Regions from separate parts of the Microbacterium sp. NPDC056044 genome, predicted to be linked through region 1. Evidence: riboswitches for the same ligand, from Rfam matches in the RefSeq annotation. Region 1 holds a riboswitch; the other holds the start of a gene.
The links. A riboswitch is a leader RNA that binds a small molecule or an ion and turns the genes downstream of it on or off. The one in region 1 is predicted to bind thiamine pyrophosphate.

Region 1 (7,216 bases):
ACGGCACGTTCATCAACGGCTTCCACGAGACGTTCCCGATCCGTCACGCCGAGCAGGCGTACGGGTTCGCCGAGGTCGGCCAGACGATCATCAACGCCCCCGACGCCAAGGTCATGCGCGTCTACGTCGACGACGAGCCGCTGTCGCTCGACGTCGCCGACGTGCGCGAGTACGAGCGGACGCTCGACATGCGCGACGGCGTGCAGCGTCGGCACATCCTGTGGGTGACGCCGTCGGGCAAGGAGGTGCGCATCGACTACGAGCGACTCGTGTCGTTCGAGGAGAAGCACCTCGCGCTCATGACGATCGACGTCACGGTGCTGAACGCCGACGCGCCCGTCACGATCAGCTGCCAGATCCTCAACCGGCAGGACGGCGAGGACGTCTACGGCGGCACGCCGCTGGCGCCGCGCCGGGCCGGGTTCGACCCGCGCAAGTCCGAGAAGCTCGAGGAGCGCGTCCTGCAGCCGCAGGAGTACTGGCAGGACAAGCTGCGCGCCGCGCTGTCGTACCGCGTGACCGACTCGGGCATGACCCTCGCCGTCGTCGCCGACCACCTCGTCGAGACCGAGAACGAGTACACGTCGCGCACGCTCATCGAGCCCGACATCGCGAAGAACGTGTTCCGCGTCAACGCGAAGGCCGGCGTCCCGATCCGCGTGACGAAGCTCGTGAGCTACCACACCTCCCGCGGTGTGCCCGCGCGCGAGCTCGTCGACCGCTGCCGCCGCTCCCTCGACCGCGCGCTCGGCGAGGGCGTCGAGACGATCCGGGTCCGTCAGCGCGCATGGCTCGACGCGTTCTGGGAGCGCTCGGACGTGCGCATCGGCGGCCACGACGACCTGCAGCAGGCGACCCGCTGGTGCCTGTTCCAGCTCGCGCAGGCGTCGGCGCGTGCCGACGGCCAGGGCGTGCCGGCGAAGGGCATGACGGGCTCGGGGTACTCCGGCCACTACTTCTGGGACACCGAGATCTACGTGCTCCCGTTCCTCGCGTACACGACGCCGCTGTGGGCCCGCAACGCCCTGCGCATGCGGTACCTCATGCTGCCCGCCGCCCGGCGCCGGGCGTTCCAGCTCAACGAGGCCGGGGCGCTGTTCCCGTGGCGCACCATCAACGGCGAAGAGGCATCCGCGTACTACGCCGCGGGGACCGCGCAGTACCACATCAACGCCGACGTCAGCTTCGCCCTGGCCAAGTACGTGCGGGCGACGGGTGACAACGAGTTCCTCTTCCGGGAGGGCGTCGACATCGCCGTCGAGACGGCGCGCCTGTGGGCCACGCTCGGCTTCTGGCGCTCGAGCGACGGCGTGCTCGACGGCGAGGGCGACACCTTCCACATCCACGGCGTGACAGGCCCCGACGAGTACACCACCGTCGTCAACGACAACCTGTTCACGAACGTCATGGCGCGGTTCAACCTCCGCTTCGCCGCCCGCACCATCCGCGAGATGGCCGAGGCCGACGGCGAGGTGTACCGCCAGATGGTGGACCGCCTCGCCCTCGAGCCGGGCGAGCCCGAGGCCTGGGAGCGGGCCGCCGAGGCCATGCACATCCCGTTCAGCCCGAGCCTCGGCATCCATCCCCAGGATCACGTGTTCCTCGAGCGCGAGATCTGGGATCTCGAGAACACCCCGCCCGACAAGCGGCCGCTGCTGCTGCACTTCCACCCGCTGGTGATCTACCGGTATCAGGTGCTGAAGCAGGCCGACGTCGTGCTCGCGCTGTTCCTGCAGGGCAACCACTTCTCCGACGAGGACAAGCTGGCCGACTTCGAGTACTACGACCCGCTGACCACGGGAGATTCGACGCTGTCGGCGGTCGTGCAGGCGATTCTCGCCGCCGAGGTCGGCTACCAGGACCTGGCGCTCGAGTACTTCCGGCAGTCGATCTTCGTCGACCTCGGCGACCTGCACCACAACGCCGCCGACGGAGTGCACGTGGCGTCGGCGGGCGGCGTGTGGACTGCCCTCGTCGCGGGCTTCGGCGGCATGCGCGACCACTTCGGCGAGCTGTCGTTCGACCCGCGTCTGCCGGCGGACTGGCCGTCGCTCGAGTTCGTGCTGCACTGGCACGGCACGCGCCTGGTCGTCACCGTCACCCGCGACGAGCTGCGCGTGCGCGCGACGGAGGGCGACCCCGTCGGCTTCAGCGTGCGCGGCGTCGGCTACGTCGTCGGCGCCGGCGAAGAGGTCGTGGCCCCGCTCGACGGGCAGGGCCCGGTCATCCCGGGGCGGCCGTCGCTGCGCGAGCTCGGCGATGCGCGCCGCGAGGACGGCTCGCTGCTGTCGGCGTCGGTCCCCACCGTCACGTCGTCGATCCCGATCATCGTCGGAGCCGCCGACGTCGAGCACGGCGCCGACGTATAGCCACCCGGGGCCAGGCCCGTCCGTGCGTGCTCGTTCTCGCCCGCCCGCCTGTCTCCGAATCAGGCGATGAGGCGAAGACAGGATGATCCGGACTCGATCCGGCCTGATTTCGCCTCATCGCCTGATTCCGGTGCGGGCAGCGAGCCCCGCCCCGCCCGCGCCGGCGGGCGCCGGGGGTCAGGCGCGGGCGAAGAACTCGCGCTCGTGCGCCATCGAGCGGGCGAACGCGTCGTCCATGCGGGCGCGCTCGAGCGGTCCTGCTTCGCGGGCCGCGGCATCCGCGATCTCCGTAGCCCGTGCGGTGGCGGCCGTGAACGCGGGGTCGCCGTACATCGCGAGCCAGTCGTCGTACGGGTGCGCGTCGTGGCGGCGGGCGGCGAGACGGATGCCGAGGTCGGTGTACAGCCAGAAGCACGGCAGCAGCGCGGCCACGAGCTCGCCGTACGAGCGGGCCGACGCGTGCAGGTGGTTCGTGTACGCGAGCGTCTGCGGCGCGGGGACGACAGTCGCGCGCCCGAGGTGCGCCTCGTGCAGCCGACGTTCCTCGACGATCGAGGACTCCGCGGCCTTCGCCCAGAACGCCTGCTCGTCCGGGGTGGGTGCGAGCGCGCTCGCCCTCGCCAGTACGCGCGAGTACTCGCCGAGGTAGACGGCGTCCTGCGCGAGGTAGCGCAGGAACGTCCCTGGTGGCAGCGTCCCGTCGCCCAGCCCGCGCACGAACGCGAGGTCGTCGACGTCCGCGCGCACCGCGGCCGCGGCATCCCACACCTGCGCCGACCATGCCGATACGGCGACGGATGCTGCGCCCCGGTGCTCGTGGAAATGGTCGATCGGGCCGTGGCCATGACCCACCTGGAGCGCGTCGGCGTGCGCGAGGGCGCCGGTGATCCAGGTCTTCGCCCGCTCGAGCGCGTGCGGCCACGACGCGCCTCCGGCTCGCAGCGTCGCCATCGCCGACGACAGCGAGCAGCCGGTGCCGTGGGTGTTGCGCGTCTCGACGCGGGCGCCGGCGATGTCGTGCACCGCGCCGTCGGGCGCGACGATCGCATCGGGGCAGTCCGCGCCCTCGAGATGCCCGCCCTTGAGCAGCACCGTGGTGCCGGTCGCGCGGGCCAGGGCCTGGGCGTCGTCGAGCGCCTGCGCCCACGTGGTCGCGCGCGCCCGCCCGGCGAGCACCGCGAGCTCGGCGAGGTTCGGCGTCACGAGGTCGGTCTCGGCCACGAGTCTGCGCAGCGCTTCCTCCGCCGCGGGGTCGAGCAGCCGGTCGCCGCTGGTCGCGACCATCACCGGGTCGAGCACGACGATCGGCGGGCGCACCCGGCCGAGCCACGCGCGCACCGTCTCGATGATCTCGGCGGACTGCAGCATGCCGATCTTCACGGCGTCGATGTCGACGTCGTCCGACACGGCATCGAGCTGTGCGGCCAGGATCGCCGTCGGCGGCACGTGCACCTCGCGCACGCCCCGGGTGTTCTGCGCCACGAGCGCGGTGACCACCGCCATGCCGTAGCCGCCGAGGGCGCCGATCGACTTGAGGTCGGCCTGCACCCCGGCGCCCCCGGTCGGGTCGGTGCCGGCGATGCTCAGCACGCGCGGGATCGTTCGCGCCCGCACCGCCCGCACCGCACGCGGTGCGGGCGCGGTCAGCGCGGTGTCGGTCATCACGCCACCCCCGCGAGCGGCGGCGCATCGGCCGCCGCCCGCAGTGCACGCGCCACGGCGGCCGGATCGGCCGCTCCGCAGATCGCCGAGACGACGGCGACACCGGCCGCGCCGGCGTCGCGCAGGGCCGCGACATCCGACTCGACCACTCCGCCGATCGCCACGCACGGAAGGTCCGTCCCCGCGACGAACGCGGCGAAACCGTCGATGCCGAGCGCCGGCGGGTGGTCGGGCTTGGTCGACGTCGGCCGGATCACCCCGACCCCGAGGTAGTCGATCGTGCCGTTCCGGGCGAGCCCGGCCGCGGTCCGGTGCTCCGCGGAGTTCGCGGTCCATCCGATCACGGCGTGCGCCCCGAGGAGGCGGCGCGCGGTCTCGGGCGGCAGGTCGCTCTGGCCGAGATGCACGCCGTCCACGCGGGCGCCGGCATCCCGTGCCGCCACGGCGACGTCGACGCGGTCGTTGATGAGGAGCAGGCACCGGCGGTCGATGACGTCCGACAGCGCCGTCGCCTGACGGATCAGCTCGCGGGCCGTGACCGACTTCGCCCGCAGCTGCACGACGTCGACTCCCGCGCCGGCGGCGGCGTCGACCACCGCGAGCAGCCGGTCGAACGGCAGCCGGTCGTCGGTGACGAGATGCAGCGCGAGGCGCGCTCCGCACCGGCTCATCGCCGTGCCAGGGCGGCGTCGACGCGAGCGTCGAGCTCGGCGGGGTCGTCGGCGACGGCGTCGAGCGCATCGAGGAAGGCGACCGCGAACGAGCCCGGTCCGTCGGCGCGCGCCGCGGCCCGCTCCGACGCGACGGCATAGAGGACGGATGCTGCCACCGCCGCTTCGAACGGAGCACACACGCCGACCAGCGCGGCCATCACCGCGCCCAGCGAGCAGCCGCCGCCGGTGACGCGGGTGAGGAGCGCGTCCCCGCCATGGACGCGCACCACCCGCTCGCCGTCGGTGATGAGATCGACCGGACCCGACGCGGCCACCACGCCGCCCGTGCGGAGCGCGAGCGACCGTGCGGCGTCGGCCGCGGCATCCGTTCCGTCCGTCGCGTCGACTCCGCGACCGCCGCCGCCCTCCCCGGCGACGGCCAGGATCTCGGAGGCGTTGCCGCGGACGATGGCGGGGCGGTGCTCGAGCAGCTCGGCCGCGAGGGCCGTGCGCACGGGCAGCACACCGACCGCGACGGGGTCGAGCACCCACGGGGTGCCGGCGCGCACCGCCTCGCGGGCGGCGTCGCGCTGCTCGGCGGCGGGCGTGCCGAGGTTCACGAGCACGCCGTCGGCGACGCCGGCGAAGAGGCCGGCCTCGCCCGGGATGTCGCACATCGCGGGGGCGGCGCCGACCGCCAGGAGGGCGTTCGCGGTGTAGTTCGTCACCACGGCGTTCGTGATGCACTGCACCAGGGGTGAGGCCTCGCGCAGCGCCGTCAGCGCGGCGGCGGGGGAGAGGGCGGACAGGTGTGCTTCGGTGCGCGCGTTCATCGCGACATCCCTTCGCTCGCATGATCGAGATCAGGTTCGACGGGTGTGTTCTCAGCCCGCCGTGCGGGCACCCCGTGTCACTGCCGAGGAATCTAGCAGGCGATCCCGACGTGCCGTCGCCGTGTGTCGCCGACGCCCGGCGGGGACGCCGAACCCCGAGGCCGCGATGTCGGCGCCACGCCGTAGGCTGGGGGAGTGACCACCGCCCTGTATCGCCGCTACCGGCCCGAGTCGTTCGGCGAGATGATCGGGCAGTCGCAGGTCACCGAGCCGCTCATGACCGCGCTGCGCGGCGACCGTGTCGGTCACGCGTACCTGTTCTCCGGCCCCCGCGGGTGCGGAAAGACCACGTCGGCCCGCATTCTCGCGCGGTGCCTCAACTGCGCGCAGGGCCCGACCGACACGCCGTGCGGCACATGCGACAGCTGCGTCGAACTCGGTCGCGGCGGCGGCGGTTCGCTCGATGTCGTCGAGATCGACGCGGCCAGCCACAACGGCGTCGACGACGCGCGTGATCTGCGCGAGCGGGCGGTGTTCGCGCCGGCGCGCGACCGCTTCAAGATCTTCATCCTCGACGAGGCGCACATGGTCACCCCGCAGGGCTTCAACGCCCTGCTCAAGCTCGTCGAAGAGCCGCCCGAGCACGTCAAGTTCATCTTCGCGACGACCGAGCCCGAGAAGGTCATCGGCACCATCCGCTCGCGCACGCACCACTACCCGTTCCGGCTCGTGCCCCCGGCGGCGATGCTCGAGTACGTCGAGCAGCTGTGCACGCAGGAGGGCGTCGACGTCGAGCGGGGCGTCCTGCCGCTCGTCGTGCGCGCCGGCGGCGGATCGCCGCGAGACACCCTGTCGCTGCTCGACCAGCTCATCGCCGGATCGGAGGACGCGAAGGTCACCTACGCCCGCGCCGTCGCACTGCTCGGCTACACGCACGCCGAGCTCCTCGACGAGGTGATCGACGCCTTCGGCGCGTCCGACGCGTCGGCGGCGTTCGCCGCCGTCGACCGCGTGGTGCAGACCGGGCAGGACCCGCGCCGCTTCGTCGACGACCTGCTCGAGCGCCTCCGCGATCTCATCGTCGTGTCGGCGACGGGTCAGGGAGCGGCGGCCGTGCTCCGCGGCGTCTCCGCCGAAGACCTCGCCCGCATGCAGCGTCAGGCCGACGCGTTCGGCACGGCTCGCCTGTCGGGCATCGCCGACCTCGTCATCGCGACCCTCGACGACATGACCGGCGCCACGTCGCCGCGCCTGCAGCTCGAGCTGATGGTCGCCCGCGTGCTGGCGCGCGGTGCCGCGGCCGCGCCCGCGATCGCGCCGGTCGGTGCTGCGCCGACCGCCGCGCCGCCGACCGCCGGTGCGCCGGCAGCGGTCGCGCCGGTTGCGCTGGCGCCTGCAGCGCCGCCGACTTCGGTGGCCGTATCGGCCCCGGCTGGGACGGCAGCGCCCGCGGCGGCACCGGCTCCTGCTGCGCAGGCCGCTGCCGCCGTGCCGCCCGTCGAGCCTGCGCCGGTGGCGGCGCCTCCGGTTCCCACCGGCCCCGTCACCCTCGACCGCCTGCAGCAGTCGTGGCCCCAGGTGCTCGCTCAGCTCGAGAACGTGAGCCGCTCGTCCTGGATGCTCGCCTCCGGCGCCCGCACGGTCGCCCTCGACGACGACGTGCTCACCCTCGCCTTCGCCAGCCAGAGCGATGTCGCGA
Region 2 (7,216 bases), on a different contig from region 1:
GCACCTGCGTCCACGGCACGAAGGTCGACCGGGAGTCGCCGATGTGCCGCGACAGCCCCTCGGGGGTGAGGCGGACGTGGCGCGCGGCGGCGTCGCCGATCGCGACCGCGGGCTCGTCGCCCTCGAGCGCCGTGAGCGGTCCTCGGCGACGGGTGGCACGCGTGGTCGGCATGCTCCCATCCCATCACGCCGGTGGCGCGGGGCACGGCAGCCCGGTTGGATGGGCGCATGGAGATCCGGCTCAAGCGCGTGTACGACGACCCGGACCCGGGCGACGGCTTCCGCGTGCTGGTCGACCGGCTGTGGCCGCGGGGGCTGTCGAAGGAGCGCGCGGCGCTCGACCTGTGGGCGAAGGAGGTCGCGCCCTCGACCGAGCTTCGCAAGGCCTTCCACCACGACGACCTGTCGTGGCCCGACTTCGAGGCCGCGTACCGCGCCGAGCTCGCCGGCCCCACGGCGGGCGCCGTCGCGTCGCTGCGGGCGGAGCTCGCGCCCCACCCCGTCGTGACCCTCCTGCACGCCGTCCACGACGACACCCACAACCACGCTCTGCTCCTCCGCGAGGCCCTCGAGGCCTGACCACGCCTGTTCCCGTCGGGGTGCCGTCCGGGAAACGCACCACCCCGGCGCCCGAACCCTGCGAAGTCCGGACTTCGCCCGTTGGCGCGGCCCCCGAACGGACGGGTGCCGTCCGGGAAACGCATCGCACCGGCGCCCAGACCCTGCGAAGTCCGGACTTCGCGAGGCACACACCCTGCACGAGAGGATGGGACCCATGTCGATCCCGGTCGAAGACGTCGACGTCCCTGCACGCGTGCGGGCGCTCGCGCGCGGCGCCGAGCTCACGCCGGTGTGGGCCAACGAACTCGGCGGCCTCACGTTCCGCACCGACGACAGGCGCTACCTCAAGTACGGCCCGCGCAACGCCGAGACGTCGTTCGCGGGCGAGGCCGAGCGGCTGCGCTGGGCTGCCGCGTACACCGCCGTGCCGCGCGTGCTCGAGGTCGGCGGCGACGCGACCCACGAATGGATGGTGACGGCGGCCGTCCCGGGGTTGTCGGCGGTCGACCCGCGATGGGTCCAGGATGCTGGGACCGCCGTCCGCGCGGTCGGTGAAGGCCTGCGCGCGCTGCACGACGCGCTGCCGGTCGACGACTGCCCCTTCGAGTGGGGCGTGCCTGGGCGGATCGCGAATGCCGAGGGCCGAGGCATCCGTGTTCCCGGTTCCTTTCGTGACGCACCCGCGATCGATCGCCTCGTCGTCTGCCATGGCGACGCGTGCTGCCCGAACACGCTGATCGGAGACGACGGCCGGTGGAGCGGTCACGTCGACCTCGGGGCGCTGGGCGTCGCGGACCGCTGGGCCGACATCGCCGTGGCGTCGATGTCGACGGCGTGGAACTATGGCGAGGGATGGGAAGACGCCCTCATCGAGGCGTACGGGATCGAACCCGATCGCGAGCGCCTGTCGTACTACCGGGAGCTCTGGAACGCGACATGACCGACATCACCGGCACCATCTGCGACATCGACGGCAAGCCGAACCTCGTGATCCTGCGGCGCTTCCGCGCGTCGGCCGACGAGGTGTGGCGCGAGCTGACGGATTCCGAACCGCTTCAGCGGTGGATCGGCCGCTGGGAGGGCGATCCGGCGAGCGGGCACGTCACGTTCTTCATGACGGCGGAGGATCCGGATGCTGCGGCCGAGGAGTACACGATCCTCGAGTGCGACCGTCCCCGGCGCTTCGCCGGCGACACCTCGGCCGGGGCCGGTGCGTGGCACCTGTGGTTCGAGCTCGCCGCGGACGAGCACGGCGACACCGTCCTCACGTTCGGCCAGCGGCTGAATCCCGAGGACGAGGTCGGCTCGATCGGTCCGGGGTGGGAGTACTACCTCGACCGCCTGGTGGCCGCGCACGCCGGCGTCGACGTCGCGACGGTGAAGTGGGACGACTACTTCCCCGCGCTTCAGCCCGGCTACGAGCGGCTCGTCGCCGGCGGCTGATCCCGGGTCACGACCAGACGAACCGGAACGTCCCCGCCGCGACCGCGGCGCCGATCGCCAGCGCCATGATCGCGACACCGCCGAGCACCGCCACCGCGTCGCGCGGGTGCAGGCGCGACGGCCGTGCCCATGTACGCGGGATGCCGGAGCCGAAGCCGCGCGCCTCCATCGCCATCGCGAGCTTGGTGCCCCGTCGCACCGCGAACACGAGCAGCACGAACGCCATCGAGAAGAAGCGGCGGATCGCCCCGGAGTCGCCGACGCCGCGCGCGCGGCGCGCGAGGCTCATGCTGCGCCAGTCGTCGAGGAAGAGCCCCAGCGTGCGGGTGCCGGCGAGCACGCCCAGCACGAACCGCGAGGGCAGCTTCGCGACCTGGGCGAGCGCGTCCGCGAGCTCGGTGGGGTCGGTGCGCCCGAACAGCAGGATCGTCGGCAGGGCGAGCGCGAGCACGCGCACGCACACCGCGACGGCGAGCGCGATCGAGTCGTCCGAGATCGTCGCGTACCAGAACGACCAGTAGACGGTTCCGCCCGGCTCTGCGTACAGCAGCATGCTGACGCCCGCGATCGGCGCGAAGACCAGGATGGGCAGCATCCGTTTCAGCACTGTCGTCGCCGCGAGGCCCGTCAGCGGGATGCACGCCAGCTGGAGCACGATCGCGACGAGGGCGCTCGTGACGTCGATCGAGGCGAACAGCGGCACCGACAGCAGCAGGGCGAGCACGATCTTCGTGACGGGGTTCACACCGTCGAGCCAGGCGCGGTGCTCGGCCTCGAGGGCGGCGCTGCGCGCGTCGACGGCGGTCACGACCGCACCCCCGCACTCACGGGCGACCCCAGTTCGATGCGGTGGCCGCCGAGGTGGTGCAGCACGTCCTCGTCGTGGGTGACGGCGACGACTGTCGTGCCGGCGGCGATCTCGGACTGCAGCAGCTGCACGAGCTCGATCCAGCCGCGGCGGTCCTGGCCGAAGGTCGGCTCGTCGAGGACGATCACCGGCGGCGCGTCGGCGAGCACCGTCGCGACCGAGAGCCGCCGCTTCTGCCCGCCCGACAGCGTGAACGGGTTCGCGGCGGCGAGCGGGGCGAGGTGCAGCCGCTCCAGCAGCTCGCCGACGATCTGATCGACGGCGGCCGCGTCGACGCCGCGCGAGCGCGGCCCGATCGCGAGCTCGTCGCGCACGGTCGACGCGAGGAACTGGTGCTCTGGCTCCTGGAACACCGTGCCGATGCGCGTGAGCAGCTCGCGCGACGTCCACTTCGAGGGGCGTCGCCCCGAGCGCCCCGCGAGCTCAGGTGCCGCTTCGACGCGGCCGGCGGCCTCGGGCAGCAGCCCCGCGAGGGTCAGCGCGAGCGTGGACTTGCCGGCGCCGTTGGGCCCGGTGATCGCCGTGGCCGCGGCCCGCGGCACCACGAGGTCGAGTCCCGCGCGCACGATCGTGCGGCCGTCACGTGAGATCGAGAGAGTGGATGCCGCCACCGCCGCCTGCGCTCCGGCCGGGGCGTGCGGCAGCACGGGCAGGTCGACGGGCCGCCCGGGCACCCACACGCCCGCGGCGGCGAGCGCGGCACCGTGGCGCGCGAACACCTCGGCCGGCGTCCCGTCGGCGAGGAGCCCGCCGTCGGCGCCGACGACGATGACCCGGTCCATGAGGTCGGCCCACACCGCGGTGCGGTGCTCGATCACGACGAGCGTCGCACCGGTCTCGTGCACGGCGCGCTCGACGGCGTCGCGCACCTCGCGCACGCCTTCGGGGTCGAGGTTCGCGGTGGGCTCGTCGAGCAGCAGCACGCCGGGCCGCATCGCCAGCACGCCGGCGAGAGCGAGGCGCTGCTTCTGCCCGCCGGAGAGCGCCTTGGTCGGCCGGGTCGGCGGCACATCGAGCCCGACGGCGTCGAGCGCCTCGGCGACCCGGGAGGGGATCTCCGATGCCGGCACCCCGAGGTTCTCGCAGCCGAAGGCGACGTCGTCGCCGACCTTCGACAGCACGACCCCCGAGTCGGGATCCTGCAGCACGAGCCCGACGCGACCGCGATGGGCCTCGGGCCGCTCCCCGTCGATGAGGAGCGTGCCGGTCTCGTCTCCCTCGTCGGCGCCGCCGAGGAGGCCGGCCATGCCGGCGAGGAGCGTGGACTTGCCCGCGCCCGATGCCCCGAGCAGCAGCACGCGCTGGCCGGGCTCGATCGTGAACGAGACGTCGCGGACGGCGGGGGCGCGCCGCCCGCCGTACCGCCAGCCCCAGCCCGCCGCCGTGATGCGGGCGGGGCGGGTCGCCGTCACGTCAGACCTCGCGGCGCGCTTCGCGTCCGACGGCGAAGCGGTTGAGCGCACCGGTCGCGGCGAGCCCGCGCACCGCGAACCAGCCGACCACGCCCGCGAGCAGCGCGCCCGAGACGGCCAGCGACACCAGGTAGATGACGTTGAACTCGAGGGTCTTGAGGATGTTGGGCGAGCTGCCGTAGAACAGCTCGAACACCCACGCACCCACTGCGGCGCCGACGCCCGCGAGCATCGCGACGGGCAGCGTGAAGCGGCGGTAGAGGAAGAGCGCGAAGATCAGTTCGGCGCCGAGGCCCTGCACGATGCCCGAGAGCACCGTCGAGACACCCCACACGTTGCCGATGAGCATCGAGACCAGCGCGGCGATCACCTCGACGAGGAGGGCGGCACCGGGCTTGCGGATGACGAGACCGCCGATGACACCGCCGATGAGCCAGATGCCGACCGCGACGCCGCCGAGGCCGGGGGTCAGGCCGTCCATGGCGACGAACCAGGTGCCGCCGATGGTGTTCCAGGCCCAGAAGACCAGGCCGATCGCGACGCCGAGCACGGCGGCGACGACGATGTCGACGACCCGCCAGCGCAGGCTCCGCGGGGTCTTCGCGGGGGCCGCAACGGGGGCGGATGCGGACGTGGACGCGTGCATGTGAACTCCTCCCTGCGCCGGCATGATCCGGATCAGGTTCGACGGTCGAAGCGTGGATCGCTTCCTCTCAGCCCGGCTCACCGGACTCCCGTGGTTGTGGCGACGAGTATACCGCCGGTTCAGCAGGTATTTTGGGTGGGTGACCTTGGACGACACCCCGGCCCCCACGCGTCGCGCGCGACGCGCGCAGACCGGTGCCGTCCCGACGCAGGGCTCGGAGGACGCCCCTGACGGCGGCATCCTCACGATGAACACGGGTGAAACGGATGCCGTGTACCCGCCTTCCAGCACCGCTCCGGTGGGCGTGGCCACTGTTGCTCCGACGATCGCGACCGTGCCGGTCGCCGATGTGCCCGCGGTCGCGACCTGGAACCCCGCGGAACCCGTCGCCCCGTCGGCGTTCGAGCTCCCCGGCATTGCAGCGGGCCCGACCGACCCGACCCTGGCGGGCGGGCACAGCGCGCTCGCGTGGGTCGACGAGGCCGTCGTCGAGCACGGCGCGGCACCCGCCGACCTGACCGCGGCCGCGACCCCGTACGTGGCGGTCGAGACCGACCTGCTCGCCGACGCCCCGCGACGCTCTCCGTTCCGCGCCGCCGTCATCGTGCCCACGCTCGCGATCGCCGCGGTCGTCGGCGCCTACGCAGGGACGACGCTCTTGTGGCCGCTCCATGCCGTCGCCCCGACCGTGACCGCGATGGAGGTCCAGCCGATCGCCGCGCCCGCCGCCGCCCCCGTGTGGCCCGCGGAGGGCAGCGCCGCCGAGGCCGTCGCCGGCATCCCGGGAACGCTCGCCTCCACGGCCGACCGCGATGCGATCGCGAGCATCACGAAGGTGGTCACCGCCCTCGTCGTGCTCGAAGAGCTGCCGCTCGCCGTGGGCGAGCAGGGGCCGGAGTACCGCTTCACGGCGGCCGACCGCGCGCGGTACTGGCAGTACCGCGCGGGCGGCGAATCCGCGCTCGACGTCCCGGTCGGCGGCTCGCTCACCCAGTACCAGATGCTCGAGGGCATGCTCATCGGCTCGGCCAACAACTACGCCGACAGGCTGGCGCAGGGCATCTGGCCGACCGATGCCGTCTACGCCTCCGCCGCCGAGTCCTGGCTGACGGCGCACGGCGTTCCCGGGGTCACGGTCCGCGAGCCCACCGGCATGGATCCCCGGAACGCGGCGAGCCCCGAGGCCCTCGTGACGCTCGCGCAGAAGGCGATGGCGAACCCGGTCATCGCCGAGATCGTCGCGAAGCACTCCGTCGACCTCCCCGGCGCCGGCCACGTCGAGAACACGAACGGCCTGCTCGCAGACCCCGGCGTCGTCGGCATCAAGACCGGCACCCTCGACGCCTGGAACCTGCTGTCGGCCAAGGACGTCACGATCGGCGACACGACCGTGCGCCTCTACGCGTCGGTGCTCGGCCAGCCGGACGACGAGGCCCGCCTCGCCGCCTCGCGCGCGCTGTACGCGCAGATGGAGGCGGAGCTGCAGCCGAAGCCCTCGGTGGCGGCGAGCACCGTGGCCGGCCAGGTCGAGACGCTGTGGGGCGACAAGGTCGACATCGTCACGTCGGGCGACGCGTCGGTGATCCTGTGGAACGGCGGCAGCGGTACGGTCGCGACCACTTACACGCTCGGCGAGAGCCGTGACGCTGGCGATGTCGTCGGCTCGCTCAGCGTGACCGGGCCGCTCGATTCCACCACCGTCGACCTGACGCTCGCGTCCGAGATCACCGACCCCTCGCCGTGGTGGCGCCTCACGCACCCGCTGGACCTCTTCGGCCTCAACGGCTGAGCCGCTCAGGCGGACGGGTGCCCGACGACGCCCTTGCGCAGCAGCGCGTTGCCGTACTTCCGTGTCTCGCCGGTGCGCACGATCACGTACGCCGCCTTCGCGACCTCGTAGTACTCGAACCGGTCGAGGTATCGCGGAGCGTCGACGCCCGCCGCGGCGGCGAGCTCGCGCTGCACGTCGAGCACCTCGCCGTCGGCCGACGCCATCAGATCGAGCGCGGGCGCGTCGTCGAGCGGCACGACGCTGCGCACGGCCGCCAGCACGTCGGGCGTCGTCGTGCCCGGCAGGTCGACGACGCGCGCGCCGATCGCCCACGCCGGGAAGTGCGCGTCGGCGATCACCACCGCGTCGGAGTGGCCCATCCGGTCGAGGTGGAGCAGCAGCTCCCCCGTCAGCAGCGGGTCGATGCCCTCGAGCATGAGGTTCCCTTCGTCAGCGGATGAGGCCTGCGGCGGCGAGATCGTCCCACAGCGCGGCCGGGATGTCGACCGCCATGA

Region 2: linked by a shared signal. The riboswitch ahead of ACFC1I_RS19420 (ECF transporter S component) and the one ahead of thiM (hydroxyethylthiazole kinase) in region 1 are both predicted to bind thiamine pyrophosphate.

Annotation. Positions count from the first base shown of each region.
Region 1 covers NZ_JBHJWZ010000003.1:146,425-153,640, reverse strand. Annotated here, with positions in the region: gene ACFC1I_RS09450 (glycoside hydrolase family 65 protein) at 1-2,369, shown strand, start outside; gene thiD (bifunctional hydroxymethylpyrimidine kinase/phosphomethylpyrimidine kinase) at 2,547-4,031, opposite strand; gene thiE (thiamine phosphate synthase) at 4,031-4,702, opposite strand; gene thiM (hydroxyethylthiazole kinase) at 4,699-5,517, opposite strand; TPP riboswitch at 5,508-5,602, opposite strand; gene ACFC1I_RS09430 (DNA polymerase III subunit gamma and tau) at 5,713-7,216, shown strand, end outside.
Region 2 covers NZ_JBHJWZ010000007.1:62,843-70,058, reverse strand. Annotated here, with positions in the region: gene ACFC1I_RS19450 (hypothetical protein) at 1-172, opposite strand, end outside; gene ACFC1I_RS19445 (DUF488 domain-containing protein) at 229-579, shown strand; gene ACFC1I_RS19440 (phosphotransferase) at 776-1,501, shown strand; gene ACFC1I_RS19435 (SRPBCC domain-containing protein) at 1,498-2,004, shown strand; gene ACFC1I_RS19430 (energy-coupling factor transporter transmembrane component T family protein) at 2,012-2,812, opposite strand; gene ACFC1I_RS19425 (ABC transporter ATP-binding protein) at 2,809-4,284, opposite strand; gene ACFC1I_RS19420 (ECF transporter S component) at 4,286-4,930, opposite strand; TPP riboswitch at 4,921-5,032, opposite strand; gene ACFC1I_RS19415 (D-alanyl-D-alanine carboxypeptidase) at 5,070-6,719, shown strand; gene ACFC1I_RS19410 (RbsD/FucU family protein) at 6,725-7,138, opposite strand; gene ACFC1I_RS19405 (aldo/keto reductase) at 7,152-7,216, opposite strand, start outside.